3 regions of the Alkalihalobacillus sp. NPDC127517 genome follow, and region 1 is predicted to be linked to each of the others. Evidence: riboswitches for the same ligand, from Rfam matches in the RefSeq annotation. Region 1 holds a riboswitch; each other region holds the start of a gene.
What was found. A riboswitch is a leader RNA that binds a small molecule or an ion and turns the genes downstream of it on or off. The one in region 1 is predicted to bind S-adenosylmethionine.
Positions count from the first base shown of each region.

Region 2: another riboswitch for S-adenosylmethionine. It lies ahead of ACQKKO_RS00060 (methionine ABC transporter ATP-binding protein); the one in region 1 lies ahead of ACQKKO_RS08560 (LLM class flavin-dependent oxidoreductase).
Region 3: another riboswitch for S-adenosylmethionine. It lies ahead of ACQKKO_RS01930 (methionine biosynthesis PLP-dependent protein); the one in region 1 lies ahead of ACQKKO_RS08560 (LLM class flavin-dependent oxidoreductase).

Region 1 is NZ_JBNNQX010000005.1:218,766-229,691, reverse strand. Features, by position in the region: gene ACQKKO_RS08615 (carbohydrate ABC transporter permease) at 1-579, shown strand, start outside; gene ACQKKO_RS08610 (extracellular solute-binding protein) at 598-2,211, shown strand; gene ACQKKO_RS08605 (hypothetical protein) at 2,362-2,655, shown strand; gene ACQKKO_RS08600 (heparinase II/III domain-containing protein) at 2,610-4,415, opposite strand; gene ACQKKO_RS08595 (DUF2264 domain-containing protein) at 4,507-6,333, shown strand; gene ACQKKO_RS08590 (N-acetylmuramoyl-L-alanine amidase) at 6,381-7,058, opposite strand; gene ACQKKO_RS08585 (YvrJ family protein) at 7,060-7,224, opposite strand; gene ACQKKO_RS08580 (sigma-70 family RNA polymerase sigma factor) at 7,414-8,037, shown strand; gene ACQKKO_RS08575 (sigma-O factor regulator RsoA) at 8,030-8,275, shown strand; gene ACQKKO_RS08570 (VOC family protein) at 8,293-8,721, shown strand; gene ACQKKO_RS08565 (hypothetical protein) at 8,879-9,091, shown strand; SAM riboswitch class I at 9,147-9,252, shown strand; gene ACQKKO_RS08560 (LLM class flavin-dependent oxidoreductase) at 9,314-10,369, shown strand; gene ACQKKO_RS08555 (ATP-grasp domain-containing protein) at 10,371-10,926, shown strand, end outside.
Region 2 is NZ_JBNNQX010000001.1:7,800-18,725, forward strand. Features, by position in the region: gene sufD (Fe-S cluster assembly protein SufD) at 1-373, opposite strand, end outside; gene sufC (Fe-S cluster assembly ATPase SufC) at 407-1,192, opposite strand; gene ACQKKO_RS00045 (carboxymuconolactone decarboxylase family protein) at 1,387-1,776, opposite strand; gene ACQKKO_RS00050 (MetQ/NlpA family ABC transporter substrate-binding protein) at 1,885-2,751, opposite strand; gene ACQKKO_RS00055 (methionine ABC transporter permease) at 2,775-3,443, opposite strand; gene ACQKKO_RS00060 (methionine ABC transporter ATP-binding protein) at 3,436-4,461, opposite strand; SAM riboswitch class I at 4,540-4,656, opposite strand; gene ACQKKO_RS00065 (MFS transporter) at 4,711-5,988, opposite strand; gene gcvH (glycine cleavage system protein GcvH) at 6,109-6,498, opposite strand; gene ACQKKO_RS00075 (arsenate reductase family protein) at 6,570-6,926, opposite strand; gene ACQKKO_RS00080 (hypothetical protein) at 7,075-7,347, shown strand; gene ACQKKO_RS00085 (spore coat protein) at 7,365-7,685, shown strand; gene ACQKKO_RS00090 (GntR family transcriptional regulator) at 7,829-8,200, shown strand; gene ACQKKO_RS00095 (ATP-binding cassette domain-containing protein) at 8,197-9,081, shown strand; gene ACQKKO_RS00100 (DUF4052 family protein) at 9,078-9,761, shown strand; gene ACQKKO_RS00105 (superoxide dismutase family protein) at 9,804-10,421, opposite strand; gene ACQKKO_RS00110 (manganese-dependent inorganic pyrophosphatase) at 10,546-10,926, opposite strand, start outside.
Region 3 is NZ_JBNNQX010000002.1:1,682-12,607, forward strand. Features, by position in the region: gene ACQKKO_RS01910 (YpdA family putative bacillithiol disulfide reductase) at 1-968, shown strand, start outside; gene ACQKKO_RS01915 (asparaginase) at 965-1,924, shown strand; gene prsW (glutamic-type intramembrane protease PrsW) at 2,050-2,721, shown strand; gene ACQKKO_RS01925 (hypothetical protein) at 2,725-2,889, shown strand; SAM riboswitch class I at 2,956-3,057, shown strand; gene ACQKKO_RS01930 (methionine biosynthesis PLP-dependent protein) at 3,142-4,242, shown strand; gene ACQKKO_RS01935 (bifunctional homocysteine S-methyltransferase/methylenetetrahydrofolate reductase) at 4,276-6,117, shown strand; gene sleB (spore cortex-lytic enzyme) at 6,269-7,237, shown strand; gene ypeB (germination protein YpeB) at 7,257-8,597, shown strand; gene ACQKKO_RS01950 (flagellar brake protein) at 8,735-9,403, shown strand; gene cmk ((d)CMP kinase) at 9,533-10,207, shown strand; gene ACQKKO_RS01960 (lysophospholipid acyltransferase family protein) at 10,208-10,801, shown strand; gene rpsA (30S ribosomal protein S1) at 10,888-10,926, shown strand, end outside.

The DNA.
Region 1 (10,926 bases):
TCGAGAAAACAATTAAAAGGTCGGACAACAATCACTTTATTGTTCATGATTACACTGTACTTTACTGGTGGGATTATCCCTGACTATCTACTTGTAAATAAGTTAGGAATGCTTGATACCATTTGGTCGCTTGTTCTTCCGGGGGCTTTTAGTGCATTCAATCTACTCATCTTAAAAACATCTATCCAAAGTATTGTACCTGCTAGCTTAGAAGAATCAGCGCGTATGGATGGAGCTGGACATTTTCGAATTTTGTGGAGCGTCGTTTTGCCCCTTATCAAGCCTATTATTGCCACACTATCACTCTTCTATGCTGTAGGTCGGTGGAATAGCTATCAAGATGCGTTATTCTACATCAGATATGAAACCGAACTGCGCCCCCTACAGTTGAAATTATATTATCTGGTAGTTCAAGCTAGCGAGAGCTTCCAAACTGAGTTAACACTCGTACAAACGAGTAGTCCTGAAACACTGAGAGCAGCTGTTGTGATTTTTGCGACGCTTCCCATACTTTGTGTCTATCCATTTGTACAAAAGTATTTTGTGAAAGGCGTCATGATTGGATCTGTTAAAGAATAATAAAGATGGGGGATAACTATGAAAAGTAAATGGTTAAGTACTTTTACTGTATTGGCTTTTGGAGGGCTTTTAGTTGCATGTTCAAATGACGCTGCGAATGATCCTAAACAAAACGATGATGGGACGAATGTACCTGACGATGAGATGAAGTTTTCAGAGACTGTAGAGCTAAGTATTCCTGTGTATGATCGAGCTTTTGAAGGCTGGAATGTATCTGATAATTTTTATACTCGTTGGATTCAAGAAGAATTTGGAGATGAACACAACATCTCTATCAACTTTGTTCCGATAGCAAGAGCTAGTGAAGTAACAGACTTTCAACAATTATTAGCAGCAGGAAATGCACCAGATGTTATCTTCCATTATGATATGCCACAAGCGTTGGCTTACTATGACAGTGATGTGTTACAGCCGCTTGATATAGATGAACTGGCTAAATATGCGCCGACATATTGGGAAAACTTAAAAGACACGAATGAACAATTTGGTGTTGTGGATGATCAAAACATGTTCTTCTTTGCTGATCGACCAGATGTCAGTAACTATACAACTGTTATTCGTAAGGATTGGGTTGAGCAAGTAGGTATGAAAGTGGAGGATTTAACGTCACTTGAAAAGCTAAATGAAATGGCAGAGAAGTGGAGGGATGCAGGAATTGGTACAATGGGTGGAGGATTGACGGCTAATATTTACAACTATAATTATGCTTTCCGTGACTGGCCAATTGATCCAGAATACCGTGCACTTTATTCAGACCTTATGGTGGCTGATTTTACAACGGAAGATACAGAACGTTGGCTTAGGAATTTAAGTTATCGGTATCATAATGGTCTAATAGATCAGGAGTTTTACCTGCGTACAGATGGGAATCAAATCAGGTCAGAGTTTGTAGCAGGTCGAACAGGTATAGTGGGAGAGTACATTTCTTCTAACACGGATCTTTACACATCTACACTACAAAATAATCCAGAAGCTGAATTTGCTGTACTTCCTCCATATGCTGAAATACCCGAAGGAGGAGTGCCACAAGGGCGAGCCAATTGGCCATTTGGCTTAATTATGGGAGTAAATGAATCTGCCACTGAAGAAGAAAGAATTGCTGTATGGTTGTATTTAGAATGGATGAGTCAGTCTGAAAATCTATTCTTCTTGCAAAATGGGATTGAAGGTGAAAACTATACATTAGATTCAGATGGTATCCCAATTATTGAAACAGAATTCAATGGTGAATCAGCTCTATCAATGAACAATAACAAAGATTATTGGGCACTTGTAACGGAAGCCCCTTATTTTGAGACTGAAGAGTTAACACGTAAAGCAATGGAAAGCTTTTGGTCACCTCCAGGTTTCGAGTATATTGTTGATGATCTGTTTAAATATCAAGATGAAACAAGGGAGTATTCTATACAAGATCCTTTATTCACAGTAGTCATAGATAGTCAGAATGATTATCAAGCTGATTTAAATGCATTATTTCAAGAACTCTATCTAATGGTTGTTATGGGACCTGAAGATAAATTCGATGAAAATTATGAAGCTGCCAAGGAACGGTATTTAAATGCGGGCTACCAACAAATTTTAGATGAGAAACAAGCAGCCATCGATGAAGGAAATTTCAATTATTTTGAGTAACGTGCATTAGATAACAAGGTAATTTAATACCGTTGTAAAAAAACAAGAAAAAGAGTGAGGCGTGGGTGCCTTACTCTTTTTCGTTTTCCTAACAGCTCAAGAGGGTAATGCTAAATTAATTGGGTTTAATTAGGAGGGGGGATTACTTCGATGAATCGAACATGTAACCACTGCAATCAAAACGTACCTCTGTGGAAAATTATTCTCTCTAATTGGCGCAGAGTAACGTGTCCACACTGTAAAAAACGAAATTACACAACCACGTCTACACAGAAGCTCCACAACTATTTTTTACTGCCTGTTGCTGTGATAAGCGGAAGTATTACGGGATACCTAGTTGATTCATTTGTCGAACGTGTTGTTGTATGTCTCTCTGATTGTATGCGTCTATTTAGCGATCAGTCTGCCATTTTATCGGTTAGAGTAGGTCTGACTGTAAAATGACACGTAAATGAAACCTTTCCTACTATGTGTTCAAAGCTAAAATCAATCAGATTGATTTCTTTAACATCCCCAAAGTGATCTAGTATCTTCTCTTTTGTTACAGTTGGAGTGAACTCTTGATCAAACAGTATATGAAGAGAAGTCTCACCTTGAGAGATTATGATTGTACCCGGTTTAACACGCACATTCTCAGCTAGACTCACAAACCGTTCCATGACTGGTTCAGGTGATGTAAGTGTGAATGAATCAGTCAAACGAACATGTCCGAACTCCCTATTGATCTCCCATTTACGAGTAAACGACTGCAAAGAAGGAACGGAGTACGCATGTGTGAGTTCTAGTTGATATTCGCTCTGTTGACCTTGATCTTCTTTAAAGCAGAGAACCCTGGCAATCGAATCAGCACCCTGCTGTTGAACGTAGCCCCCGATGATAGGGACGGAATGGCCATGTGATCCGTTTGAGAGCATATGATACCGGTCTGTACTGAAGGAGGCTTTTGTATAATGCCCCGCTCCAATATCTGAAAGCATGGACACACCATCCACATAGATCATAAAGTGGCCGAGGTCATTGTGGTTGTGAGGTTCATTGTTGTGACCACCTTTTAGGGCAACGCCAAGCAATTGTTCCTTATAGGTAAAGGTTGAGAGATACCATTGTGCCTCGGAAAAGTGGGTTGTGTGCGTGGGCCACGTTCCACCTTCTTTCGTGTCATCGTACCAAATAAAATGACGAATGGCAGGCGCAAAACGGTAGCAGGGGTCTGAATCAAATGTGGCGCACTCATTTGCCTTAGGCAGGTGTACTTTGTCGAAATGAGTGTGGAGATAATAGCTGAGCCCAAGTAGTGGCGCAGCCTTTTCCAACGCATCTGAAAAATTAGCGACTGTATCCTGCCCCATAAAGACCTTCTCTTGAAAATGAGCGGTTTCGTTTATTTTAGGAAGCGTTAATAGATTGATCTTGCCTCTTGTATGCTTTTTTAGTAGATCTGCAAAGTAAATAAAGTATCCGAATCCATACTGCCAGTAATGATAGCCCTCCTGACATACTCCTTCATCTGTTAACCCCAATATAAAATAAGAGACGCTTTTTATACATTTATCAAGGATTCGTTGAAGCTCTTCATTGGAATTAATTACGTACATCGCACATGCACCAATGGAACCGGCGCAGACAGCCGACCAATTATGAGTAGCCTGCTCCCATGGTTGGTCCATTTTAAGAAATGGCTTAAGCACTCTTCTGCGAGTTTCGTAGGTTATCCTCTGCTTGATTAGAGCAGGCATCGAATCTTTGAACATTGTTAAAATTTCAGCTAAAGAAAAGGCCGTCTCAGCGGCGAATAAATCGATTTGTTGATAAGCCGCGTGATCAGATTGCTCGAATGCTGAGTCTAGATGAAGGTGGGCAGGCAAACACCACGTCCATTCACCACAAATAGCCCATATGGTTGAGTGAAGATGCTTACAATACTCCGAGTGGTCTGGATAGAGGTATGACAGAATCGAAAAGGTGGTAAGACGCTTGCGCCTTTCAAAGTAAACCTGTTGATAAGGATCACGATTTCCGTCCACGACATACGCGTTAAATGAATCATAGTCTAGTTCAGGCATTGGTGTATGTAAAACAGATTGCGCATAGGTGGAGAGGTCCTGGACCCACTTTTGCAGAAAAGATGACTGCTGGATCTTATGATGAACACGCTCACGTGAAATGGGTTCTCCGTGACTGTCTGTGAATAAGGATTTTTTCATAAAAGCTCCTCCGATCTGCTTTAAAAGGGTACCTTTCCTCTATTGTAAGGGTTTACAATAGAGGAAATCAATCGAATGGAAGGGTGTTCACATGAAACGTGAAAGTCTTCAAATGGGTGAAACGAAAGCGGATATCGAGAAATGGCTTTTGGAACTCGTTAATCCTGTGATGGATGAGTTAAAAGAAGGTCATGCAGGAATTCATTTAGGGGAGACGGGATCTTCTTATGGCTCAAAAACGGCTCATATGGAAGCATTCTCAAGACTTTTCTGGGGAGTAGCTCCACTCGTAGCTGGTGGCAGTCATCCTACCTATCTCGACCGACTTGTTGAAGGTGTTAGGAATGGAACGGACCCAAACCACTCTGAATATTGGGGGAAGCTAACTGATTACCATCAGATGTTAGTGGAAATGTCCGTATACGGCTATGCGCTTTGTTTAATGCCAAATCAGCTTTGGGGGAAGCTAACAAACGAGGAGCGTGAGCATCTTGTTGCATGGCTCTCCCAAAGCAGTCAGTACAAATGTCATGACTGCAATTGGCTGTTCTTCCCGGTTCTTGTTCAATTGGGGTTAAAGCAAGTTGGCGCGCCATATAGCCAGCAAACGATCGAGGATTCGCTTGAACGGATGGAAGCATTTTATCTGGGGAATGGCTGGTACGCAGACGGGGAAGATGCGCATCGTGATTATTATGTCCCGTTTGCGATTCACTTTTATAGCCTTTTTTATGCCAAGGTAATGGAGGGGGAGGATCCAGAACGAGCCATTCTCTATAAAGAAAGAGCTAAGCGTTTTGCCAAGGACTTCATCTACTGGTTTGCGGACGATGGAGGTGCGATCCCGTATGGTCGCAGTATGACGTATCGTTTTGCACAGGCTGCATTCTGGAGTGCGATCGTCTTTGCGGAGGTAGACGTTGCTCCCTATACACTGGGCGAGATAAAAGGACTATTGTTTCGTCATCTTCGTAAATGGATGGACCGATCGATTTTTGATGCACGAGGTGTATTGACCATTGGGTACGAGTATCCGAATTTAGGGATGTCGGAAAACTATAATTCGCCGGGCTCGCCGTATTGGGCACTCAAAACCTTCCTATTTCTGGCGCTTCCTGATGATCATCCATTTTGGAAAGCAGATGAAAAGGGAATGCCATCTCTAATGGAAGTTCAGGCGCAAGCTGAAGCAAATAAAGTACTGGCTCGGCATCTGGGTCATGCGGCTATCTTTAATGCAGGTCACCCCAGGACAAATGAGCATACCCATACCTCTGCAAAGTATGAGAAGTTTGTCTACTCGAGCCACTTCGGTTTTAGTGTTCCCCGGGCAGAGTGGGGAATTGAGCAGGGAGCTTTTGACTCGATGCTTGCATTAAGTGAGCAGGACCAACTTTTCAGAGTGAAACGCTCGTCCACGTATAGTCAACTCTCAAAATCACTAATCAAAATGGATTGGCAGCCATGGAGAGATGTCACGATAGAAACATGGATTGTTCCAAGGCTCCCATGTCATTTGCGGATTCATCGTATCCGAACAGCTAGGCCACTAACTGCTGCAGAAGGTGGATTTGCTGTAGGACTTGGTGATGATGGAAATGGATCAATTATTGTAGGAGAAGGCAAAGCGCTCTATTCCTATAGTGGTGGAACAAGTGGAATTAAGCGGCTGTATGGAACAGGAGAGGCGAGGCTTGTGTATCCAAACATAAATACAAACATTATGAAGCCAAGAACCAGTATTCCAACAGTTGTGAGTACGCTCGAACCTGGAACACATATTCAAGCAGTTGCAGTGTATGGAGCGCCGGACGTTCGCTACGATGCGGATTGGGGTACGTATTTTTCAGTTGAGGAAAAGGAAGGCACGCTCGCTTTTTATCAAAAAGGAATAGATAAACCGATACTAACGGTATAGAAGAAGAACTCGACTCCCGCCTGGGATGTCGAGTTCTTCTTTTATACTTAACGAGCCTGGAACTGAACGAATTGCGTATTTGCGGTGATAAATAGACCGCTACGAAGCTCATACATCTTTGATCCATTCACAATCAATTCGCGTACGACGGTAAAGACTTCATCGCGACTGACTGTCTGATAGCGTGCACTCCAATCTGGACGGTTGTATACCCAGAGAGAAGACGCGAGCACCCGAACGGTTCCAATTGAGTCGTTACTACTGCCACCTACCTCTTGGATGAAGCTATTCCAGACACTTAATAGATTAGCTGGGCAGTTTTTGCCTGTCCAATGCTGATGGCTGACCACACGAGAGAGTGGAATGTCTAACTGATTCATTAAGCTCTGGATTAATTCAACCCCTCTTTGGCGTGTTGCGGTGAAATTCCCATCGCTATTCACACAAAGTTCAATTCCGATTGACTGGCTGTTCCCAATTGAACCTGCGTGCCACCCCACTTCATTAATCGGAAGGTGTTGATAGGTGGTGGAATCGTCTACTGTATAGTGCCAGGAGACTTGTCGGCTCTGGGCATCTGCTCCTTTAACATAGCGGGAATGCGTCTCTGCATCGGCTCCTGGGTTGGTGTTGGCTGTTTCGTGTACGGTGATGAAAGTTGGAGCAAGGCTTGTCCCTGGGCGGTTTGAGTTACTCGTTGGAATTAAATCTTGGATGATATTCATGTTACTCGTCCTCCTCATTTTTGGTTGCAAGCTTCCTTGTCAGGTCTTCAATGGCCAGCGTCTGTGCGGTGATTTGCTTTTCAAAACGAAACAGTAGATACAAGGCAACAGCACTTGGAAAACCAACGTTCGCAAGCAACATCGTCCATTCAGGCATAGTTCCCATCTTTTCACCCCTTTAAGAGAAGCTACTATATAAAGAGATCTCCATGAATAAAAAATCAACTTATTTCCCAAATTGACAAGAACATATATTCGCATTTTCTGTGTATAATGAGAACATAAGTTCTTATTTATTTTATGAAACGTTGATTATTCGTTGCTTGTCATCTCTTTAAAGAGAAAGGAGGTATGGATGATGGAGTTAGTAAACCAACGTGCCTATCAGGAGTCAAATGAGTTTAGAGAGTTTGTCATAACCTATGAAAAGGCTCTTAACACACCAGTCATTAAAGCATTTCTTGAAGAAGAACAGCATATGGAGCTGTTAATAGAAAGTATTGTAGAACCAACAGTTAAAAATAGGGAGGCTGTGAATGAATATTTTCGTAGTTTTTATATGGAGCTTCGACTAGTGAAATATCTTTCGCAACTGATCCACTTTTATTCTATTGATGTAAGCAAACGCTACAGGCGTCATTTCGCACGCCATTCCTATGTGATGGACCAACCACTCTCAGACGATCACTCACTCTATCTTCATGATGTCTTAGAATCGAAGGGTCCAAGCGTAGAGAGTCTTGTCACAGATGGAGGGCAGCATTTGGAGGAAATGATTGAGAATCCGGCACTATACAAACAGTTTCTCAAGCTCTCTGAGAAGCAAAAGCAGGTGCTGAACCTCTATTTTCTAGATGGACTCAGTCATAAGGCCATTGCCAAAAGGCTTGGAAGTACACCACAGAATGTTTCTCAAATTGCGACAAGAGCTCTTTCAAAATTAAGAACAGCTATAGATCAGGAGGACAAGCATGATTGATACGAAAAGACAAAAAGATCTCATTGAGAAGATGGAGCCGAAGATCAAGAAAAGCATTCGTCACATCCCTTGGCAGTACCGAGAAGACGTTGAACAAGAAATTAAGATGAAGGTTATGGAATCGATTGATAAGGTAAACACTTATGACGTTCCAGGTTTTTTTGAATACACAGCAAAAGAGAACGATACAAAAGCAGGAACTAGCAAAAAGAAGGCGAATTATAAGGGAACAAAATGATGAGAGTAGGGTAACGGATGAATATTAAGGCAAGACAAATCTTTGTGAATCTTCCAGTCAAGAATCTACAAAAATCAAAGTCCTTTTTTACAGAGGTTGGCTTTACGTTTAATCAACAATTCGAAGACGAAAGTGCAACATGCATGGTCGTTAACGAAACCATTTATGTGATGCTTCTTGAAGAAGACCGCTACACATCGTTCACCAAAAAAGAAATCCCAAACACAAGCACTCACTCCGAAGCGATTGTCGCGCTCTCCCTTGATAGCCGAGAAGAAGTGGACGAGGTTGTAAATCGAGCACTCGCTGCAGGAGCAGGAGCTTATAATGAACCACAGGATCACGGATTCATGTATGGATGGAGCTTCGCAGACATCGATGGCCACCTTTGGGAGTTCTTTCATATGGACATGGCAGCAGCAGAAGAAGCCCATGCCAAGCAGTAAGTATCTTCGGATGCTTGCTGTTTTTTTGGGGGGGAGGTGGATTGGAACGTTAGAGAGCAGAATGGAGCATTACACACCCTCATCCTTTTCAAACACATCAATTCTTGATACACTGAATATAATCTATTTTCTGAATCATGAGGTGGTGGGCGGCTTTATGAAGTGGTTTATCCTAGGGATAGTATTCTATTTTTTAGCTCAAGGAATCTTAAGATGGCTCGGCGTCCCCTTTAGTCCAGGTGATCTATTGCAGAACATGATCGGAGAGCCAACTCCCATCAAATCAGCATTAGTCATTGTTCTAGGAATACTTATCATTTATTTAATTTTTCGCTCAGTTCGTCATAAAACGCGAGAGAATGCATCTTGAAACTCTATGTTTGAGTAAATCTGATTAATCTGATAAAATTAATAGACAATCATATATCTTATCAAGAGAGGCAGAGGGACTGGCCCTATGAAGCCCGGCAACCGACACAGATGTACAGGTGCCAAATCCAGCAGAATGATGATCATTCTGATAGATAAGGAGTACGCACACGTCTTCTTATCGAAGAGGTGTTTTTTTTATTATAGAGTGGGGGCGTATCAAATGAAATATGGGTTTTGGCTACCGATTTTTGGAGGGTGGTTACGCAATGTTCAAGATGAACAGATGCCGGCAACCTTTGATTATGCAAAAAAAGTGATTCAAGCAGCGGAGGATTGGGGATACGATACAACTCTCCTTGCTGAACTTTACTTAAATGATATAAAGGGTCCAGGTGAAGATGTGCTCGAGGCATGGACTACAGCTGCGGCGCTTGCTGCGGTTACCTCAAAAATAGAGTTAATGACGGCGATTCGTCCGGGGTTCCATAATCCAGCGACTACGGCAAAGATGGCGGCGAATATTGATCAGATTAGTAACGGTCGGTTTACGTTAAATGTTGTGTCTGCCTGGTGGGCTGAGGAAGCGCGACAATATGGTGGAGTATTCACAGAGCACGATGAGCGCTATGCACGAACCGAGGAGTTCATTGATGTGTTAAAAGGACTGTGGACAGAAGACTCCTTCACTTATGATGGAACTTACTATCAGTTAAAGGATACGAAGCTTTCACCAAAACCTGTTCAGCGTCCAAATCCGATTCTTTATGCTGGTGGTGAGAGTGAGCAGGGCAAAACAACAATCGCTGAAAAATGTGACGCCTACGTGATGCACGGTGGTACAGTAGAAGAGATCCGCGCGAAGATTGCTGATATGAAGGAACGTCGGAAGAAAACGGGGCACACACCATTTTCACGTTTTGGAATGGCGGCTTACGTCATTTGTCGTGATACTGAAGAAGAAGCCCAGGCTGAGCTTGCCCGCATTACGGATGTGAAGGAATCTGATGCCTATGCGGGATACGATGATTTTACAAGCAAATCGCAGCTGGAACAGCAAATTAAACTGCAAGACTACTCTGTATCCAACCGCGGGTTACGACCTGAATTGATTGGCACACCAGAGATGATTGCCAAACGAATTTTGGAGTATGAAGAGGTTGGGCTTGATCTAGTGCTCTTACAATGCTCGCCGCAATATGAAGAAATGGAACGCTTCGCTCGCGATGTGATGCCCGTTGTTGAACAACTAAGAAAGCAAACAAAGGAGACAATCTAAGATGAAGAAGATCTATGTCATACATGAAAATCAGGAGTGGACCGTCCACTTATTTAACAGATTAGAAGAGTTAGGCTTACCATATGAGGATTGGCATTTAGGCAGTGGAGCTATTAATCTAAACGATGCTCCTCCTGAAGGTATATTTTATTCGCGTATGAGTGCTTCTTCTCACACGCGAGGTCACCGTTATGCGCCTGAGCTTGCAGCAGCAGTGCTGGCTTGGCTCGAACGTTACGGTCGTACGGTAATTAATAATAGCCGGGCATTGCAGCTTGAGGTGAGTAAGGTGGTTCAATATATGGAGCTTGAAAAATTCGGCGTACGCACACCAAAAACAGTGGCTGCGGTTGGCAAAGACCAAATTCTACAGGCTGCGGATACATTTGATGGACAAGCTTTTATTACGAAGCATAATCGTGCCGGAAAAGGGCTTGGTGTCCAATTATTCCAGGACAAACGAGCACTCCAAACGTATCTTGAGAGTGATGCCTTTGAAGAGCCAGTTGACGGGATTACTTTGCTGCAGCAATATATTCAGGCTCCTGAGCCATACA
Region 2 (10,926 bases), on a different contig from region 1:
CATGTTCTTGAACTGCTGTACGCAAGTCTGTGAAGATGACACCCTGCTTAGCAAGCTCTTCAGATACTTTGCTGAATGTTGTATCTCCGTTTTCTTGAACGATTACGTTTTGTACATCTTTCTCAATAAGAGATTGGATGCTCTCAGGAAGAGCATCCAGAGATGTTACCACTTTATTCTCAACTAGCTCATGTGTAAAAGAAGTAAAGTTCCATTTTTCAATCTTTGTTTTATCTGGTTTAGGCAATTCAAGTGATTCCACCTGAGAAACGGCGTTTATACGCAGTTCATTTAGCCATTTTGGTTCGTTCAGTTCCTTAGATAATGTTTGGACAGCATCCTGCCAAACTTGTACGTTTGTCTCAACTGGCATATATACCCACCCTTTATTGTTGATCTACTTTTATTATGCTTCCTGATTTACGCGCTCGTCTTCAATACCAAGCTCTGTTTTGATCCAGTCATAACCTTCTGCTTCAAGACGTTCTGCAAGCTCTGGACCACCAGATTTAACAATACGTCCTTGCATCATAACGTGGACTTTATCAGGAGTAATGTAGTCCAACAGACGTTGGTAGTGAGTAATAATTAAGCAACCGAAATCTTCTCCGCGCATTTCGTTTACACCTTTTGAAACAACTTTAAGTGCATCAATATCAAGACCAGAGTCAATTTCATCTAGAATCGCAATTTTCGGCTCAAGCATAAGAAGTTGAAGAATTTCGTTACGTTTCTTCTCTCCACCTGAGAATCCTTCGTTAAGGTAACGTTGAGAGAAAGATTGATCCATATCTAGTACATCCATTTTTGAATCCATTTTACGAATGAATTTCATTAGAGAGATTTCTTCGCCTTCTTCTTTTCCAGCATTAATTGCTGAACGAAGGAAGTCTGCATTTGTAATTCCACTGATTTCACTTGGGTATTGCATTGCAAGGAAAAGACCAGCTTGTGCACGCTCGTCCACTTCCATTTCACGTACATCTTCACCATCAAGATGGATTGAACCACTTGTGATTTCATACTTAGGATGACCCATAATTGCAGAAGCTAACGTTGATTTACCTGTACCGTTTGGCCCCATGATTGCATGGATTTCTCCACCTTTTACGTCTAAGCTAAAATCTCTTAGAATGTGTTTTCCTTCTATTGAAACGTTCAAGTTCTCAATTTTTAAATGTGATGCTGCCATTTTCACTACCTCCAATGTATGTGCTGTACAAACAAAATTCACACAGCCGTTCAATTTACTTATTATCATTCTATTCTCATTCTAATCTTATAACAAATCCAACCTGAGTTCAAGGTGTCGAGCCTACTAGGCGAAACTTCATTATAACAAAAAAAAGTAGCAACACCAAAGGGTGCTGCTAGATCTCATTGTTATTATTGAAACGCTTGCTTTGTTGATTTGTTTCCAAGCTTCTGTATCGCCTCTTGGACAAGGGTTACACCTTGGCTCATTGCAGCTCCGCCACCAAATGCTGCTGCTACTCCGACCGACTCAAGTATTTCATCTTCACTACATCCTTGGTCAAGACATCCTTTTGTGTGGTAAATAATGCAATACTCATCCTGAGAATAAACACTAATTCCAAGGGCAATTAATTGTTTCCCCTTTTTCGTTAATGTACCTTCTTCAAAGCAGGACTCTGTGAACTTATTATAACTCTTCGCAATGTGAGGTAGCTTCTGTGTAAATGAATGAAGCCCTTCTTTGTACGTGTGAAGTGCCTCTTGAATCGTATTATCCTGCTTAGATTGTTGCTGTTCCATGAGCCTCAAACTCCTTCTACTTATATATTCGTATGTCAGTAGTATGAGCGGGTTGGTGAGAAGTTATGCGATGAAAAAAGCACACCCGAGTTAGGTGTGCTTTATCCTTTATTCTTGTACAGGTACAACTGCACCTTCATATTTCTCATTAATGAAGGTTGTAATCTCATCAGAATGCAGAACTTCAACTAATTTTTTGATATTTTCACGTTCCTCATCACCTGCACGTACAACAATCAAGTTAGCAAATGGGTTTTCAGCATCACCAGACTCGGTAATAAGACCGTCATCTGTTGGATTCAGGTCAATTTCAAGTGCATAGTTCGCATTAATAATCAACGCATCGCCTTCATTGTTTTGATACAGTTGAGGTAGAAGAGATGCATCTACATCATTTCTAAATTGAAGGTTTTTTGGATTTTCTTCAATATCATCTAATGTTGCTTCATAGCCAACGCCATCAGCAAGTGTAATTAAACCTTCTTGAGCTAATAAATGAAGTGCGCGTCCTTCTTCAGCAACGTTATTACTAAAGATAATCGTGCCACCTTCAGGAATATCATCAGCACTATCATATTCGGATGAATACAGTGCATACGGCTCAATGTGAATAGCACCAGCTACAGCAAAATCATAACCAAATTCTTCTGTTTGCTGATCAAGGTAAGGCTGATGTTGGAAGAAGTTTGCATCTACTTCTTCATCGTCTAAGGCAATATTTGGAATGTTGTAATCCTGAGCAATGATTACATCAAGCTCAATTCCTTCTTCTTCTAAAGTACTAGCTGCTTCTTCTAAAATCTCTGCATGAGGTGTATTAGAAGCACTGATTTTAATAGTTGACGTTTCCTCTTCTGCTGGAGTGTCTCCTCCTGTGCTACCTTCATTGTTACTTTCATCGTCCCCAGAAGTTCCGCATGCCGCTAGAGCTAATACAAGACTTGCTGTTCCAAGCGTACCTAAGATTTTTTTCATGTTTCCATCCCCCATCTGATTTTTTAGCGTTTATCTGTTTTATATGTGAGAAGGTCGCCGATCCACTGTACAACAAATACGATTAGTAGAATGACAACTGTAGCCACCAATGTTACATCACTATTATTTCGTTGGAACCCTTCCTGGTAAGCAAGTGTTCCGAGTCCTCCACCACCAACAATTCCAGCCATGGCCGTGTATCCGATCATTGCAATTGTTGTAACTGTAATACCTGAGATAAGTGCAGGTGTAGATTCTGGTAGTAATACTTTAAAGATGATGGTTGAAGATGTTGCTCCCATCGATTGGGCCGCTTCAATCACACCACGGTCAATTTCTCTTAAAGCAATTTCAACCATACGTGCATAAAATGGCGCCGCCCCAATAATCAGTGCAGGCAAGGCAGCAGTTGGTCCAAGAATTGTCCCAACCAATAACTTAGTAAATGGAATAATTAAAATCAAAAGAATGACAAATGGTATCGATCGTGTGATATTTACATAAGCACCAATCACCGTATTAATCGGCTTATTGGCCCATAAGTTACCCTTACCAGTTAAATATAACAGTAATCCGAGCAGAATACCAAGAATAAATGTAGCGATTAAAGAAATTCCTGTCATATAGATGGTTTCAAGGGTTGCATCCCAGATACGATCCCAACGAACATTTGGAAATAATGCTTCAGTCACGGCGTAACACCTCCGCTTCAACCTCTTTGGTCATAATATAATCTAATGCTTTTTTCTTTTCTGCATCATCACCGGTAATCTGGATAAACAAGGTTCCATACGATCCACCTTGAACCTTTGTAATCTTACCGTGAAGAATGGATACATCAATTGTAAATGTACGAATGAGTTCTGAGATTAATGGTCGTTCTGCGCTCGTTCCTGAGAACGTTAACTGAACAATGTCTCCAGATCCTGCATCGTCTAAAAGCTCTTGGATGGTTTCTTCTGTATCATCGTGCTCTGTAATTTGTTTAAGGAACTCTTTTGTCATTTCTTCCTTAGGGTGTCGGAACACATCAAGTACAGGGCCTTTTTCAACGATTTGTCCATTCTCCATTACAGCTACCTCGGAACAAATCTTACGGATAACATGCATTTCGTGTGTAATCAATACAATCGTTAGCTTAAGCTTCTGATTGATATCCACTAACAAATCTAAGATGGATTCAGTCGTTTTTGGATCCAGGGCTGAAGTGGCTTCATCACATAGGAGCACCTTCGGATTGTTTGCAAGAGCTCTTGCAATTCCCACACGCTGTTTTTGTCCTCCACTTAGCTGAGAAGGATAACTTGCATCTCTTCCATCCAGCCCAACAAGCTTAATTAGTTCCTTAACTCGTTGATCTTTTTCTTCACCTTTAACCCCTGCGATTTCGAGAGGAAAGGCGATGTTATCGTATACCGTACGAGACCATAGTAGGTTGAAGTGTTGAAAGATCATTCCCATTTCTTGACGGGATCTCCGGAGCTCTTTTTTTGATAAATTGGATATGTCTTCTCCATCTATGTTTACTTCGCCACTAGTCGGGCGCTCTAACATGTTCAACATACGAATGAGTGTACTCTTTCCTGCACCACTATAACCGATGATGCCAAAGATACCGCCTTTTTCGATTGTTAAGTCAACACCATCTACTGCAGTAACGGCTCCACTTTTTAATTCAAAAACTTTCTTTAATCCTTTAAGTGTTATCACAAGCGTAATCCTCACTTTCTATTCGTACTAAAACAAAAAAACCTCATGCAGATAAGCAGAAGGTTTTCATATATCCCTCTCTCATCTGTCAAAGCAACATTCGTTACTTTGCTGGAATTAGCACCTGCAGAATCTGTGAGATTCCGTGGTTGCCGGGCATCGTAGGGCCAGTCCCTCCGCCACTCTTGATAAGAGTTTATTTAATTTTGTACTAAGTTGGGAAAATCATAGCATGCAATCATAAACTGGTCAACTTTTTTCAACGACTAGAGGGGCTGGAATATCTTTCTGCTTCCGGCCAAATACAAAATAGAAGTAAACAGAACCAATTAAATAGAGACATGCGGTAATTGTAAAAACAATGGCATAGCCTGTATACGAACCATACATTAACACAATGCCCATAGACACCGGTCCCATGATTGCCCAACCTAATTGAAAGACCATTTGCCCTAATGAGTTGGCGAGACCACGCATAGAGGGGTCAACCAATCGCATCATAAGTGCTGAGTGAATTGGGTTTCCAGCATTCATTAAGGCCTGCCTGAACAAAAATCCAATGACGGCGAGCCAGAGAATTTCTGTATAGGCGCTTAACAAAAGAAATGGTAGTGATCCAATTTGAAGTAGCACAACGGCTTTAACCTCGCCAAATCGTTTTACCACACTCGGTCCAATCATCATAGCGACCGCTGTCATCCCCTGTCCGAGCGCCAGGATGATCCCTACAAGTGAATAACTTACATCAAAGCGATCCGTGAAATAAAGATTTAAATATGGGATAACCAGCCCTGAGCCAAAGCCGATTAACAAGCTGGCCAACGCAAATAAAACAATTAATTTTAAGGATTCTTTTTTCTCAGCTAACTGCTTGAATCCAGACAATCGTCCTGCTTGGAACGACGCTATCTTTCGTTTTTCTTTTATTTTTATAAGTGGTATCAACCCTACACAAACAATGGTCACACCAATTAAAAGTGTAATTCTGACACTCTCGAGCATGGAGATGTCGAACCACGTATGTAGGGAGTCGGTTAATATTCCACCAAATAAGTTCCCTATAACATTGGCAGCCATCATCATCGCCGCATTTAAGCTAAATAAATGGACGCGTTCAGATTCCTTCGAGTTCTCTGCAAGGAGTGGAATGGCTGTTACCTGTACAAATGCCATAAAAAAACCTGTGATGAAGGCTCCAAGAATTAAAAGATCTTCTGCGATACCAACACTCCGCAAGACCAAGCTTGCCGCGACCATGATTGAACCAATGAGAATGAGACGCTTACGCCCAAGTCGATCGCTTAGCAAGCCTACTGGAAGTAACGCAATTGCTGTAGCCGTTGCCTGCATGGCGATTACTCGGCCGTTTACATCATCAGCATAGCCAAGTTCTCTTATATAATAATTATAAATGACCATAAAAATGCCCATTCCTACATTCAGCATAAAAGAAGCCAAGAGAAATAGACGAATGTTCAGATTGTATCCTTTAATTTTTGTTGACCAATCCTTTGTAAATTGAGCCATTTGCCCTCTCCTATATCTTTCTATTTCGGTTCCCTAAGTAATCATATACGAACTTCTATAGAAAGAGAAGAGATAACGCACAAAAAAACCCTCCAAAAATTGAAGGGTTTCCGTACGTATTTAGTCTTCGCTAATCATTGTGTTGTACTCATCAGCAGACATTAGCTTGTCTACTTCACCTGCATCCTTAGGTTCAACAACAATCATCCATGCTTTTTCGTAAGGTGACTCATTCACAAATTCTGGAGAGTCATCTAAGTTCTCATTAATCTCAACAACTTTACCGCTGATTGGTGCGTATAATTCAGATACTGTTTTCACTGATTCAACACTACCAAATGGCTCGTCCGCTTCGATTTCGTCGCCAATCTCTGGAAGCTCAACGAATACGATATCCCCAAGCTCTGATTGAGCAAAGTCTGTAATTCCAATACGAACTTTATCTCCTTCTGTTTTAACCCATTCATGTTCCTCTGAATACTTAAGTTCTGCTGGTAAATTGTTCGTCATGTCATAACCCCTCCATCAACTTGTTCCAATCTGCATTTATTATAACTGAACTTCGTTATAAAAAAAATGAGTTAGTTCCAGATTTGTTCAAATTGTTCTTCTTTAAATCCAAGTGTTACTTTATCGCCATCTGTTGTAATCGGTCGTTTAATCAGCATTCCATCAGAAGAAAGGACCTCTAGCATTTCATCTTCGCTCATTGATGCGAGCTTATCTTTTAGTTCTAATTCCCTATACTTTTGACCACTCGTATTAAAAAATTTCTTTAATTCAAGTCCGCTTTTATTGTACAAATCCTTTAACGTTTCTTTTGAAGGTGGATCTTCAACAATATGTATTGAATTGACATCAACTTGATGATCTTCTAGCCACTTTTTTGCTTTTCGACAGGTTCCACATTTCGGATACTGATAAAATGTCACACTCATATTTGTTGCCTCCCTAGGTTGTTCTTACTGCTATTATGTCCGATTTACGGTACCTCTACAATTGATACGCATTTTGGATGGATAAAAACCGTCAACATTTTTCAAACTAAAGACGTATGGCCAGTTTGATTAAAAAGGAGGCTACATCATGCAACAGCAACAACAAGGAACACAAGCTAACCAGCAGCAAGGGTTTATGCAGAAACCACCTCAGGTTATCTCTGTAAAGGATCATCTTTACCTTAACGACATGCTTTCTTGGAACCTACTTGCGATGAAAAAAGCGAATTTCTATGCATCTTATTGTCAGGACACAGAAATTAAAGAAGCGATCACGCAAGCCGGACAAATGCACCAGCGCCATTACGAGCGTTTGCTTAATCACCTGAAGCCAACAACTGAACAACCAACTGTACAGTAAAAGAAGGGAGAATTCACATGAAAATTCAAAATCAAGAAACATCATTTCCGAAAGATACGCAAATGACAGATCGTGAATTCATCACGGATATGCTGACGACTGAGAAGTACATCACACATTCATATGATGTCGCTGAAAATGAGGTCAGTCATTCAGAGCTTTATCAGGACATAAGCACGATTTATCAAGAATCTCAGGATTGCCAACGTAATCTGTATGATGTCATGTTTAAAAAAGGTTTGTATGCCATTGATAGCGAATCGCCACAGAAATTACAACAAAGCTACCAGCAATTTTCAGGATATTCCAACCAGTTTCCGTACTCTGGCACACATTAATTAAATGCAGAAAAACACCTCTAGAACAATGCTTCAGAGGTGTTTTTCGTATGCTTTCCTCATAATCTAATTCTTTTTTTGTTGACACAATTCAACCGACGTTCTATAGTTAGTTACATTAGTAACGAACCAAGGAGGTAATGATGTCTCATTCGATCGATGATAGTCAACCGATCTTCCAACAAATTGCAAGACGGATCGCGGACGATATTATTAACGGCACAACAAAAGAAGGTGAACAAGTGCCTTCAACAAACCAATTTGCCAAGCATTATCAGATCAACCCAGCTACCGCAGCAAAAGGGATTAACCTTCTTGTCGAACAAGAAATCTTATTCAAAAAAAGAGGTGTCGGGATGTTTGTTGCAGAGGGAGCCAAAGAGATTTTACTGAAAGAACGTAAAGTAGAGTTTTACGAGCGATATATTGTTCCATTACTACAGGAAGCTGAGTATCTTCAGCTTAGTAAAACCCAAATTAAACTGTTAATTGATGAAGGAGGAAATGAAAAATGACGTTTCAAGCAACTGTCCAACAAGTTTCAAAAAAAATCGAGAAAAACCAAATTTTAACCGAAGTAAATTGTTCATTTCAAGAGGATGTTATCTACGGACTGTTAGGAAGAAACGGAGCAGGTAAAACAACTTTATTAAACCTCATTTCAGGAAAAACACTCCCAGATACAGGAGAAGTTAAAGTCAAAAACCATCAACCCTTTAACCACTCCGACACGTTAAATCACATTTGTTTTATCCGAGAAAGTAAGAACTTTAAGCCTACCCTTACAATTAAAACAATCTTAAAAACAATGCCTGCCTTTTACCCTAATTGGAATGCTGAAAAGGCTCTTGAGCTTCTCGAGATCTTTGAGCTGCCTCATCACAAAAAAGTGTCTCAGCTCTCAAAAGGAATGGAGTCCGCTCTTGGCATTACAGTCGGTATTGCTAGCAGATCTCCGCTAACCATTTTTGATGAACCATATATCGGCATGGACGCCCATGCACGGCAGCAATTTTACGAGGTACTAATTGAGGATTATTCTGAGCATCCACGAACAATTATTCTATCCACTCACCTGATTGACGAAGTCAGCGATCTGTTCCAAGAAATCTATTTCATGAAAAAAGGACGGATCTCTCTACACGAGACGGTGGAACAGCTTCAAGAGCGTTCATTCCTTATAAAGGGACCAAAGGAAGCCATTGAAGCTCTTGCAACAAAAGGGAAGGTACTGGATCGGTCTCATTTCATGGGAGATTACAGCATCACACTTTATATTGAAGACGCGGAAGAGTTAGCAAGTCTTCATATACCGGCCAGCTGCTCCAGACAAAAACTCTCTTTACAACAATTAATGGTTTATCTAACAAATCATAAGGAGGAATCATTCACATGAATCAGTTAGTTGCGCAACTTCGAATTCATGCTTCTGAGCTTGTAAAAAGCATAACAATTTTTTGGTCAATTTTACTTACGATCATTGTAGCCTCTTATTTGATCGCATTTTTTGTTGGTGTACCGGATATGTTTGTTGTAACAAACGCACCAATCATTGTCTTTGTCGCTATCACTGCTTTTCGTTTAGTCAAAGAAGATCTTGATTACTCAATCCATCTTGGTTTAACACGTAATCAATTCACTTTAGGTAGTATGGTTTATATCCTTGGGATGTCCGTACTCTTTAACCTAGTTCACCAAATCGTTCTTTTTATCGCTGCCACTCTTCAAGGCTCTGTTTTAAGAGATACACTAACCTTTATGTCTTGGTCTTCCATCTTAAACATTGAAACTAGTTTCTTTGTAGACTTTGGACTGGATTTGTTATTAACCATTTTAGTAGGATTTCTTCTCTTTTTCCTTGCTAGTTTGCTGAACCGCTTCGGACAACTAGCGCTGTATATTGTGGCATTAGTCTTTGTACTTGCATTGATCATCCCCGTTGTGAATCAAAAACTCTTTGAAATCGTTATAGATTTCTATCGAGGAACAGATCTTCTCTTTATTTGGGGATTGATCGGCGCAATCATTTTAATCCCTCTCTTTAGCTTTTTGACCTTACAAAAAGCTTCAGCATAAATAAAACAAACTGGCTCCCCTCGGGAGAACCAGTTTGTTTTATTATTCACTCGACTCTACGACACCACACGCCACTCGGTCACCTGCATCTCCCGTTGATAATGATTCATCATCAGGTCCAGTCTCGTCTTGTTCACTAGATTGATACCTGTCAGGAATATGCCCTAAGTTATCAGGACCATCATGGATCATGACTGACGTTTCATTCGTTAGATCCTCTATAGTAAATTGATCATAGCTAAAAGTTAGTTGTGCGGTTCCGTCCTCATTCACATAAAGTGGAGGAAAATCCCCTGCATGCTCGCCATGATCTACCCCTTCAGGATTATAGTGCCCTTCAGCTGTTGTAAAGGCTCCATCACTGTGATCATGCTCGCAGCTTGGAGCCTCGTGTAAATGAAACCCGTGATACCCAGGCTCCATCCCATTCACCGTAGCCTCTACAAATAGTTTTCCATCTGGAGAAAGAATAAAGTTAACCATGCCAACTGAATCTCCTTCATCACTCATCAATTCGGCTGAGGCTTCTGGCTCTGTTCCTTCTGACACCTCAATGTCTGATTCAGGTTCAAATGCATCCGTTGCTGGCTCTTCTTCCCCGCAAGCGACTAAACCAAGACTGACTGTTACTCCTAATAAGATCGTGGCCATTCGTTTCATTTAACCGTCTCCCCTCGTTATGTATATTTTTCTATAACCGTTATAAGGGGTTCGTAAAACATAGACATCTTGGGAAAATCTAAAAAAGAACCCGGTTACGTGCACCGAGTCCTTGGTTGCCTTCTTATTGAAGAATTTCTGATAATGGTGGTACCACTTGTTTTTTTCTAGAAACGACACCAGGAAGGCTCGCTGTATGATTCTCTAATGTTACGTTAAATGCCTTTTCAACCGCATCTGTAGAGGTTCCAAGAGCAAGAATCACTGAATCATTTGCAAGGATGTCTGTAATGACAAGAACAAACAAATCTAGTCCTTTTTCTGAAATGACTTGATCAAGCGTTGCTTCAATCTCAGATTGACGAGCCTGAACATCCTGCACGTCTACTGTGTTAACTTGAGCGATCTCAACCTTCTTCTCTCCCATTGCAAATTCTTTCGCATCTAAAGAGATCAGTTCGTGAACTGTTTTTTGGCTTAAGTCTGCTCCTGCTTTAAGCATCTC
Region 3 (10,926 bases), on a different contig from region 1:
TCATTGGTGGAGGGCCATGTGGATTAGCGGCAGCCATTGCCTGTCAGGACAAAGGCATTGAACCACTTATTATTGAAAAGGATCATATTGTCAGTTCGATTTATAAGTACCCAACTCATCAAACCTTTTTTAGTACAAGTGAGAAGCTTGAAATTGGAGATGTGGCTTTTGTAACCGAAGAACGGAAACCTCATCGGAATCAAGCGCTTGTTTATTATCGAAGTGTAGCAGAGAGAAAAAACTTACGAATTCAATCACGTGAGGCCGTGTTAAACGTTGATAAGCAAGAGGATGGCACATTTGTCGTCACAACTGAGAAACAAACGTACGTGGCGTCCTTTGTCATTATTGCAACAGGGTACTATAACTCACCTAATTATATGAATATTGAAGGGGAGGACTTAGCTCATGTCTTTCATTATTTTAAAGAAGCGCACCCATATTACAGACAAAACGTTGTAGTAATAGGTGGAAAGAACTCCGCCATAGATGCAGCGCTTGAATTAGAAAAAGCAGGTGCCAATGTAACGGCCCTTTACCGTGGAAATGATTATTCGTCAAGTGTGAAGCCTTGGATCTTGCCAGAGTACGTTTCGCTCGTAAAGAACCAAAAAATACATCTTGAATTTAATGCGGAAGTTCATCAAATAACTGCGGACTCTGTTCATTATTCCGTTTCAGGTGAGTCTAAATCGATTAAGGCAGATTACGTGTTTGCAATGACAGGTTACCATCCAGATCATCAGTTCATTAAAAGTATGGGTGTAATGGTTGATAATGAAACAGGTAGACCGACATTTGATCAGGATACGTATGAAACAAATGTGGAGGGACTATTTATTGCTGGCGTAATTGCGGCAGGGAACAATGCCAATGAAATCTTTATTGAAAATGGGCGTTGGCACGGCAAAGGCATTGCATCAAGAATTGAAGACATTCGTGCCAATCAAAAGGAGATGACTGAATGAAAAAGGTTGTGTTACTAACAACAGGTGGTACGATCGCAAGTACGGAGAACGAAGCAGGTAAATTAGTAGCGGGTGAACTAACAGGTGAGGAGCTTGCTAATTTGTGCGACCTGCCAAGTGATATTCATGTTACGGTCCGTTCAATGCTTCAAAAGCCTAGTGTTCATATTACATTAGACGACTGGCTTGAGCTTAAAAAAGAAATTGAAGATGCCTTTCTGGATGAAGAGGTCTCGGGAGTTGTGGTCACGCATGGAACGGATACATTAGAGGAAACTGCATATTTCCTTGATTTAGTTATAGAAGACGAGCGACCGGTTATTGTGACAGGCTCACAACGTGGTCCGGAACAGTTAGGAAGTGACGCTTTTATTAATTTACGCCACGCCATTTATGCTGCTTGTCATGAATCACTTCGAGGTGTAGGTACAGTTGTGGTGTTTAATGAACGTCTTTTTGCTGCCCGGTATGTTAAAAAAGAGCATGCATCAAATATTCAAGGGTTTAATGCTTTTGGATTCGGTTATTTAGGTATTATCGATAATGATACGATCTTCTTATATCAGAAGCCGTTAAACCGTCATACATACGCGATTCAAGATGTGTTGCCAAAGGTCTCTATTTTGAAAATCTATTTAGGAATGGACGCTTCCATTTTAGAAAGTGTTGTAACCCATTCTGATGCGATTGTACTTGAAGGTGTTGGTCGTGGACAGGTACCTCCGAGCCTCGTACCTATGTTAGATCAGGCACTAAAACAGGGTAAACACATTATTATGACTACCTCATCTGAAGAAGGAAAGGTCTATCCAACCTATGAGTATGCGGGTAGTGCCCATGATTTAGAGCAACGTGGCGTGATATTAGGTTCTGATTATGATAGTAAAAAGGCACGTATTAAAACGATGGTACTGCTAGCCGCTCGCGCGGATATAGCACAGGGTTTCTTAAGTTAATGGCTTTTTCTTGTCAAGTTGGAGACAGAGGAATATAATGGATTTACTGAATGCGATGAACAGCACCTCCCTTGATGAAGGATTTGGCAAGTGGGTAAACTGTACGTCGGAAAGGCAGGTCGTAGATGTTTTCGTTGCTAACGGCTGCAATAGCACCTGCAATCGGACTGCTAACTTACTTTTATCTTAAGACAGATTACCGTCGTGCAATCTATGGAACCATTATTCGAACCTTTTTGATGGGGTTCTTGTTAGTGTTTCCGGTAATGGTTTTACAGTTTGCATTTATTGAAGAGAATGTTTTTCCATATGAATGGCAACAGGCGTTAATTCTGTACGGCTTTACTGAAGAGTTCTTTAAATGGTTTGTGCTCTACATTTTTGCCTATCAATTAGGAACCATTAACAGGCGTAATGATGGGATTGTGTACGGCGTATCGTTGTCGCTTGGCTTTGCTACCATGGAAAATATCCTCTATTTAATTGCGCACGGTATTGAGACGGCGGTCGGACGAGCGTTGTTACCAGTCTCGAGTCATGCTCTTTTTGGAATTATAATGGGGTATTATCTAAGTCATGCAAAGCTCTCACCAGACAATAAAAAAAAGTTTCTGACCTATTCATTGTGGATCCCTGTGTTATTACATAGTTTATATGACTACATTGTCTATTTGTTTAATCATTATGTGTTTTTTGGATTAATTCCTTTTATGCTGATGCTATGGGCTTTCGCTATCTACAAAATGAAACTCGCTCGGAGGCTTGATCAACACTCACCACGAATAAGGAGGAATTAAATCATGCAAGGCGAACGCTATAAAGTTGTGATCCGTTGCCCACTGTGCAAGGAAAAATACATTCTTCGAGGTCATAAAAATGAGTTTGGAGAATATGAAACAGGATTCAAACGCTGTGTATGTGGCAATGAAGATCAACTTAAGATTGAAGCCACATTAGAAACATAAATTTAATACTTGCGTTTTAAACATATATCCTGTATGTTTAAGTGAATATTCATAATTTAACATGTATTCTTATCAAGAGAGATGGAGGGAAAGGCCCTGCGAAGTCTCAGCAACCAGCCTCAATAGGCAAGGTGCTAAATCCGGCAGTTTATTCTGCTAAGATAAGAGAAAGCTTATATGATCAATAAGCGCCTTTCTCTTATGTTTGAGAAAGGCGCTTTTTTCTTTTAAATGAAACCTGGGGGGACAACCATGAGTGAAAAAGCGTTAGAAACAAAATTAGTGCAAATAGGAAACCGAAAAGACAATCGAACGGGGGCTGTGAACGCACCTGTCTACTTTTCCACTGCATATAGACATACTGGGATAGGAGAATCGACTGGCTATGATTATGCAAGAACAGGGAATCCCACTAGAGAAATATTAGAACAAGCCATTGCGGAGCTAGAGGTAGGAGATCAAGGCTTTGCATGCAGTTCAGGAATGGCCGCAGTTCAAACGGTTTTATCTATTTTTAAAAGTGGGGATGAAATTGTTGCTTCAAAGGACCTATACGGCGGCACTTATCGTTTGTTTGAAGAAGGCTGGAATCATTGGGGCATTACGTTCCATTATTCTGATCCGCGTAATTTAGAAACATTTGAAGAGGCGATAACAGCTAAAACAAAAGCGTTATTTATTGAAACGCCAACAAATCCACTTATGCAAGAAGCATCGATTCCTGAATTAGCCAAGCTAGCAGAAAAATATCATCTGCTTCTGATCGTGGACAATACGTTTTACACGCCGATCATTCAGCAACCTATTAAACTCGGAGCCGATATTGTCATTCATAGTGCGTCCAAGTACATAAGTGGTCACAATGATGTCATAGCAGGATTAATTGTGTCAAAAGGCAAAGAGCTTTCAGAAAAAATTGGATATTTTCATAATGGAATTGGTGCAACATTATCAGCTTTTGATTCATGGCTTGTAATTCGTGGGATGAAAACTTTAGCATTACGTATGGAAAAGCATGAGCAAAATGCAAAAGAATTAGTTAGCTTTTTAGAAGAATCAAATGTTGTAGAAGATGTTCTCTACCCTGGAAGAGGTGGAATGATTTCCTTTAGAGTCGGTAGTGAGGCGTGGATTAATCCGATTCTTCAAAATCTTGCGTTGATTTCATTCGCAGAAAGCCTGGGAGGCGTTGAAAGCTTAATGACCTATCCGGCAACGCAAACTCACGCTGATATTCCAGAAGAAGTGAGAATTGCGAATGGCGTTGATAATCGTTTACTTCGATTCTCTGTTGGAATTGAACGAGCTGAGGATTTAATAGAAGACTTAAAACAAGCGTTTTCCAAGTTGTAACTAGACTCAGTAATAAAGTGGGAGGAGATTTAAGTGGGGTTGTTAGAGCGTCTTAAACAGGATGTATTAGTAGGTGACGGAGCGATGGGAACGCTCTTGTATGAACGCGGAATCGAACAACAATGCTTTGAAGAGGTAAATCTCAGTCACCCAGAAGAAATCATCGCCATTCATACGGAATATCTTCTCGCAGGAGCTGACGTCATCCAGACAAACACATACGCTGCAAATCGACTTAAGCTTGGCAAATATGGGTTAGCAGATAAAACTGGGGAAATAAACCGACGAGCGGTGGCGTTAGCAAAGCAAGCGGCAGAAAACCGGGCGTTTGTTGTTGGCACGGTTGGTGGTATCCGGCGTTTTCAAATGGAAGAATCTACAATTAGTGAAATTGAAGATGCGTTGACCGAACAAATCATTGTTTTAATTGATGAAGGAGTCGATGGCTTCTTATTTGAAACGTTTTATGATTTAGAAGAAGCATTACTTGTTACGTCTATTGCTAAAAAGCATAGCTCCCTTCCGGTTATTATGAACATTAGCTTAGGAGATATTGGGGTTATGAGTGGAGGCATACATGCTGCCACAGCATTTGAACAATTAATGTCCGCTGGTGCAGACATTGTTGGATTAAATTGCCGAATGGGGCCAGCCCATATGCTCAGGTCCTTTGAAGAGATTCCAATTCCAACTGATCATGTACTGGCAGTATATCCAAATGCCAGTTTACCTGATTACCGGGATGGGCGATTCTTCTACTCGTCTAATCCTGAGTACTTTGCAACAATGACGGACAAATTTATCGATCAAGGAGTTCGTCTAATCGGCGGTTGCTGTGGAACAAGGCCTGAACATATTAAAGCGATCGCGAATGCCGCAAGCGGGCGTATGCCAGTGTATGAAAAAAAGCTTAAAGTCGCTATTCGTCAGCCGCTTATAACAGATCGTCCGGCTCGTAAGGAAGAGAAGTTAACAGAGATTGTAAAGAAACGCTCTTCCATCATTGTCGAATTAGATCCTCCTAAAAAGTTAAATGTTTCTAAGTTTATGCAAGGTGCAAAAGCATTAAAAGAAGCAGGTATAGATGCATTAACTCTTGCAGATAATTCACTTGCTTCACCGAGAGTGGATAATCTAGCACTTGGCACGATGGTAAAAGAACAAATTGGAGCAAGACCTCTTGTCCACTTAACTTGCCGTGACAGGAATTTAATCGGCTTACAATCGCATCTTATGGGCTTACACACGTTAGGACTACATGATGTATTAACGATTACAGGAGATCCTACAAAAATTGGTGACTTCCCTGGTGCAAGTTCGGTTTACGACCTAGCGTCTTATCAATTAATATCCATGATTAAGCAGTTAAATGAAGGCATATCTTTCTCGGGGAAAGAGCTAGGAGAGAAAGCTGACTTTACAGTGGGTGCGGCCTTTAATCCGAATGTGAAATACATTGATAAAGCCGTTAAACGATTAGAAAAGAAAATTGAAAGTGGCGCTGACTATTTTATGAGTCAGCCGGTCTACGACATCAATCAGCTTAAAGCCATTTATGATGAAACAAAACATCTAGAGCAACCGATTTATATAGGTATTATGCCAATAGTTAGCTCTAGAAATGCTGAGTTTCTTCATAACGAAGTGCCTGGTATTAAACTTACCTCAGGCATTCGAGAAGTGATGGCAACACACGAAGGAGATTCAGAATCTTCAAAACGAGAAGGGCTGGCGATTGCAAAAGAGCTCGTGGATGCGGCTTGTGAATGGTTTAACGGTATTTATTTAATTACACCGTTCATGCATTATGACTTAACCGTTACGTTATCAGAATATATTAAAGAACGAACAAATGTAATCAAACAATCAAACTAAACTTGTAAGACGGATGTTCCATAATCGGAGCATCCATTTTTTTGTTTAAATGTTGTCTTTTAAAAACAAATGAATAAAACCTTTTTTCCAACAAAGACTAAACGCACGCAGAAATATTTAGCGGATAAATGTAATAGGAGGGAAAAAACAAATGAGCAAGTTAAAGCGAACAGTGCTTACTAAAAGTATTTTATTAACTCTCATAGCAGCACTTTGCTTACCTTTCGTCATCTCAGAAGATGCCCTTGCCTTCTCAGAGCGAGTGGTCCAAAAAGGAGCAACCGGGGATGATGTAGTAGAGCTTCAAGCACGGCTGCAGTACAACGGTTTTTATACGGGAAAAATTGATGGAGTGTATGGATGGGGCACATATTGGGCCGTTCGTAATTTCCAAGAGCAATTTGGTATGGATGTGGATGGACTAGTCGGCGACAAGATGAAAACGAGGCTAGAAAAAGCAACAAAGTATGATGAAGGCTTTGTTCAAAATGCATTAAAAGAAGGAAGAAAATTCTCGCATTATGGTGGAACACCAAAAGAGAAGCAGCAAGGCCCTAAAGGAAGTGCGAAGGGTGGTTCCAAAAGTGGTTCTAGCAAAGGTGGAACTGGTAACAAAGGGTCGAGCGGAAATGACGGTCAAGCACAAGCTCCTAAAAAACAAGGCGGAGGCACCACAATTGAAGGAAGAGGTGGGGATGAGCAACCTCAAAAGCCTGAGAACAACCAGCCGACAATCGAAAAAGCGAATAATGTTCCCTCAGGATATTCGGATAATGATATCCGTTTAATGGCGCAAGCTGTTTATGGTGAAGCGCGTGGAGAGCCTTATGTTGGTCAAGTGGCTGTGGCTGCTGTAATTGTAAACCGAATTAACAGTGCAACATTCCCGAACACAGTCTCTGAAGTGATCTTTGAACCAAGAGCTTTTACAGCAGTAGCTGATGGTCAAATCTACAATGAGCCTAATGAACAAGCTAAAAAAGCAGTCATTGATGCATTAAATGGTCAAGATCCAACTGGAAACGCGATTTATTACTTTAATCCGGAAACTGCTACATCTGATTGGATCTGGTCACGTGAACAAATTAAACAGATAGGGAAGCATATCTTTTGTTATTAGTTAATGGAGGTGTGAGGATTTGATACGTAATATACTTATTGGAGTAGCTGTCGCAGCCGTTATTGGAACGGGCGTATGGGGCTACCAACAGAAGTCAGAGGGCGACGAACTTAGAATTCAGGCAGAGAACAACTACCAACGAGCATTTCATGATTTAACCTTTAACCTTGATCAAATCGAGGACGAACTAGGAAAAACACTTGCGATGAATACAAGAAGACAGTTAACACCATCACTAGCTGAGGTATGGCGTGTAACAAGTCTTGCTCAGAAAAATTTAGCACAGCTCCCTATGCAAAACGTAAAAACGAGTGACACGGAAGAATTTCTTTATAAAATAGGTGACTTTAGCTACCGGACATCTGTTCGTGATTTGGATAAAGAACCATTAACGGAAAAGGAATATCAGACGTTAACGGATCTTCATAAGCATGCGGGGGAAATCCGCCAAAGCATGCGTAGTCTGCAAGCGCAGGCGATGAACAACAAGCATCGTTGGGTGGACGAAAGTGCGAATGAAAATGCTCCGCAAGGCGAAGAAAGCGTTCCTGGTCAATTTGAATTGATGAACAAGTCAGTAGAAGGATTCAGTGAAGTCGATTGGGGTGCAAGTAAGGACTCCATTCGAAATATTAACGGTGAGCTTAAAAAGGCGTTAACAGGTAAAGAAGTGAGTGAGAAAGAAGCACAGGATATCGGCAGAAGCTATGCTGGTGTTGGAAAAGAATCAAATGTTGACATAACTGAGACTGGAAAAGGGTTAGAATATCCGGCTTATACTCTTGTTATTGACGATCCAGATCATAAAGCCAACTATTATATGGATATAAGCATAAATGGGGGAGAGCCCATTTGGTTTATGCAAGAACGGGAGATGGGTGAACAAACAATTGGACTGAACGAAGCGACTGAGAAGGCGAGTAATTTCTTAGAGCAACATGGAAAAGAGAACATGGAGTTAATTGATAGTACACAGTATGATACAGTCGGTGTCTTTGAATATGTGTACAAACAAGACGATGTCAGAATCTATCCAGATTCGATTCTTATTGGCGTAGCATTAGATAACGGAGATGTAGTCAGCTACGAATCAAAAGGTTACATCATTAACCATAAAGAGAACCGTGATCTTGTTAAGCCGAAATTAAGTCGTGAAGAAGCTCAAACAAAAGTAAATCCAAAAGTGAAAATTATGGAAGAACACCTTGGAATCATCAAGAACAATATTAATGAAGAAGTTCTTTGTTATGAATTCCTTGGTGTACTAGATGATGATACGTATCGTATCTTCATTAGCGCTGAAGATGGGCAGGAAGAAAAAGTAGAACGCCTCATTCAATCAGAGCCTGTTTTTCAATGAGTAGAGTAGGACCTAAGAGCGAAGATTGTTGCTTTTAGGTCCTTCATTTTTGCATTGGGATATTTGTTTCACATCTTGCCATTTTGTCAGATCATGCGATAATAAAAGGAAAAAGATAGAGAGAGGATGGCGAACGTGTGGAAGTAGGAATGACGTTATATCTTGAGGCAAAGCATCAAGAAATGGAAAAGCCAGTACCGGTTTATCGCTGTCGAGTGGTTGATCTGGAAGAAGGACGGATTATGATTGATTATCCTATCAACGAAACAACAAAGAAACCGGCATTTTTCTACGATGGTACGCAATTTAAAGCATGGTGGGTAGCCAAAGAAAATGTAGTGTATTCGTTTGAAGCGACAATTTTAGGACGAAAGAAATCAGAGATCCCTGTCTTAATTTTAAATCAACCGTTGCCTGATCAAATCATTAAGCTACAAAGAAGGGAATATGTCAGAATCTCTGCTAGGGCAGACGTTGCTGTGCATCCATTCCATTCAGATTATTATCCATTTGCCTCAACAACGGTCGACATTAGCGGTGGCGGTTGTGCCATCACATTACCACGCAATTATCAGTGCCCTCCTACGGGTGAGATGGTTATGCTTTATTTAGTATTACATCGACCTTCTGGTACAGTTGATTATCTTCAAGTGAAAGCCGATATTGTCCGAATTATACAGCCGACCGAGCATTCACAGGAACGCCTTTCGTTTGAATTTCTCCAACTTGCTAAACGTGATCGAGAAAAAATAATGACTTATATTTTTGAAAAACAACTAATGGAAAAAAAGAAAATGAAGCTTTAGTGACTGGATTTTCATTAGACCACTATCTGCATATATGCTACACTTAAAGAGAAGATATCCGTTTAAATAGCGGGTTTTATTAAGTATGAACAGTTGATATGTGTTGTGAAATAATACGAGGTGTAAGAAATGAGTGATTCGGTGAATATTGCCATTGATGGGCCTGCTGGTGCAGGAAAAAGCACTGTAGCAAAGTTAGTTTCAGAGGAATTAGGTTTTCTGTATATTGACACAGGAGCCATGTATCGAGCGTTAACGTTTGCGGCATTAAGAGAAGATGTTAATATGAATAGTGAGAGTGATCTAAGCCAATTACTTAGTAACTGCCGCATTCAATTAGTTGTAAATGATGAGGGAGCGAGTGTTCTTCTGAATGATGAAGATGTGTCAAAAGATATACGCTCTCTTGAAGTCAATCAGAATGTGTCACTTGTTTCAAGCTGGGAAGCTGTGCGTGTTGAAATGGTTGAGCGTCAACGTCAGCTAGCGAAAAAAACGCATAGCGTGTTAGATGGTCGAGATATTGGAACCTATGTCCTTCCAAATGCACAATTAAAAGTGTTTTTAACTGCTTCTGTATCAGAACGTGCGCGTAGACGTCATGAAGAACAGTTAAAAAAAGGGATGCCTTCGGATTACGAACAGCTTAAGATTGATATTGCCAGGCGAGATGAACTTGATTCAACAAGAGCATTTGCTCCGCTAAAAAAAGCGGAAGATGCAATTGAAATTGATACAACGACTCTATCCATTTCAGAAGTTGCCCAAGCTATTACTGATTTAGCGAAGGAGCGAACAAGCTAAATGGGATTATACCAATTTGGTCAGTTTGTATGTCGAACTTATTTATCGACACTTTATAAGATTGAAATTGAAGGCAAAGAAAATATACCTGAACACGGCGGAGTGTTACTTTGTTGTAATCATATTAGTAATTTTGATCCGCCGTTTCTTGGAGCCTATATTAAGCGTCCTACACGATATATGGCTAAGCAGGAGCTTTTTGAAAAACCAATTTTAAAGCAATTGTTACCGAAGCTTGGAGCATTTCCGGTCAAACGTGGAGGAGCTGATAAGCAAACCTTACGTAAGGGAATGAATTATTTAAATGAGCAAGAGATTTTAGGATTGTTTCCCGAAGGAACAAGAAGTAAAGACGGAAAGCTTGGTAAGGGGCTAGCTGGTGCAGGGTTCTTTGCATTAAAAACCAATGCGGTTGTGATTCCATGTGCCATTATTGGGACATATAAGCGTGGGAAACGATTAAAGTTAGTGTATGGAAAACCGTTGGATCTAGCACAACACCGAGAAACAAAAGCAAGTTCCGGTGAAGTCACAGAACTGATTATGAGTGAAATTCAAGCATTATTAGATACGCACAACCAACCTCACGATTAAAATGCTTTCACTTTAGTTGAAAGCTTTTTATAAATATAGTTTCATTACCACTGTACTTAAGTGGGTACTGAAGGAGGCAAATGTCAATGATTGAAGATATGAATAATGAAGTATCAGAACTGAAA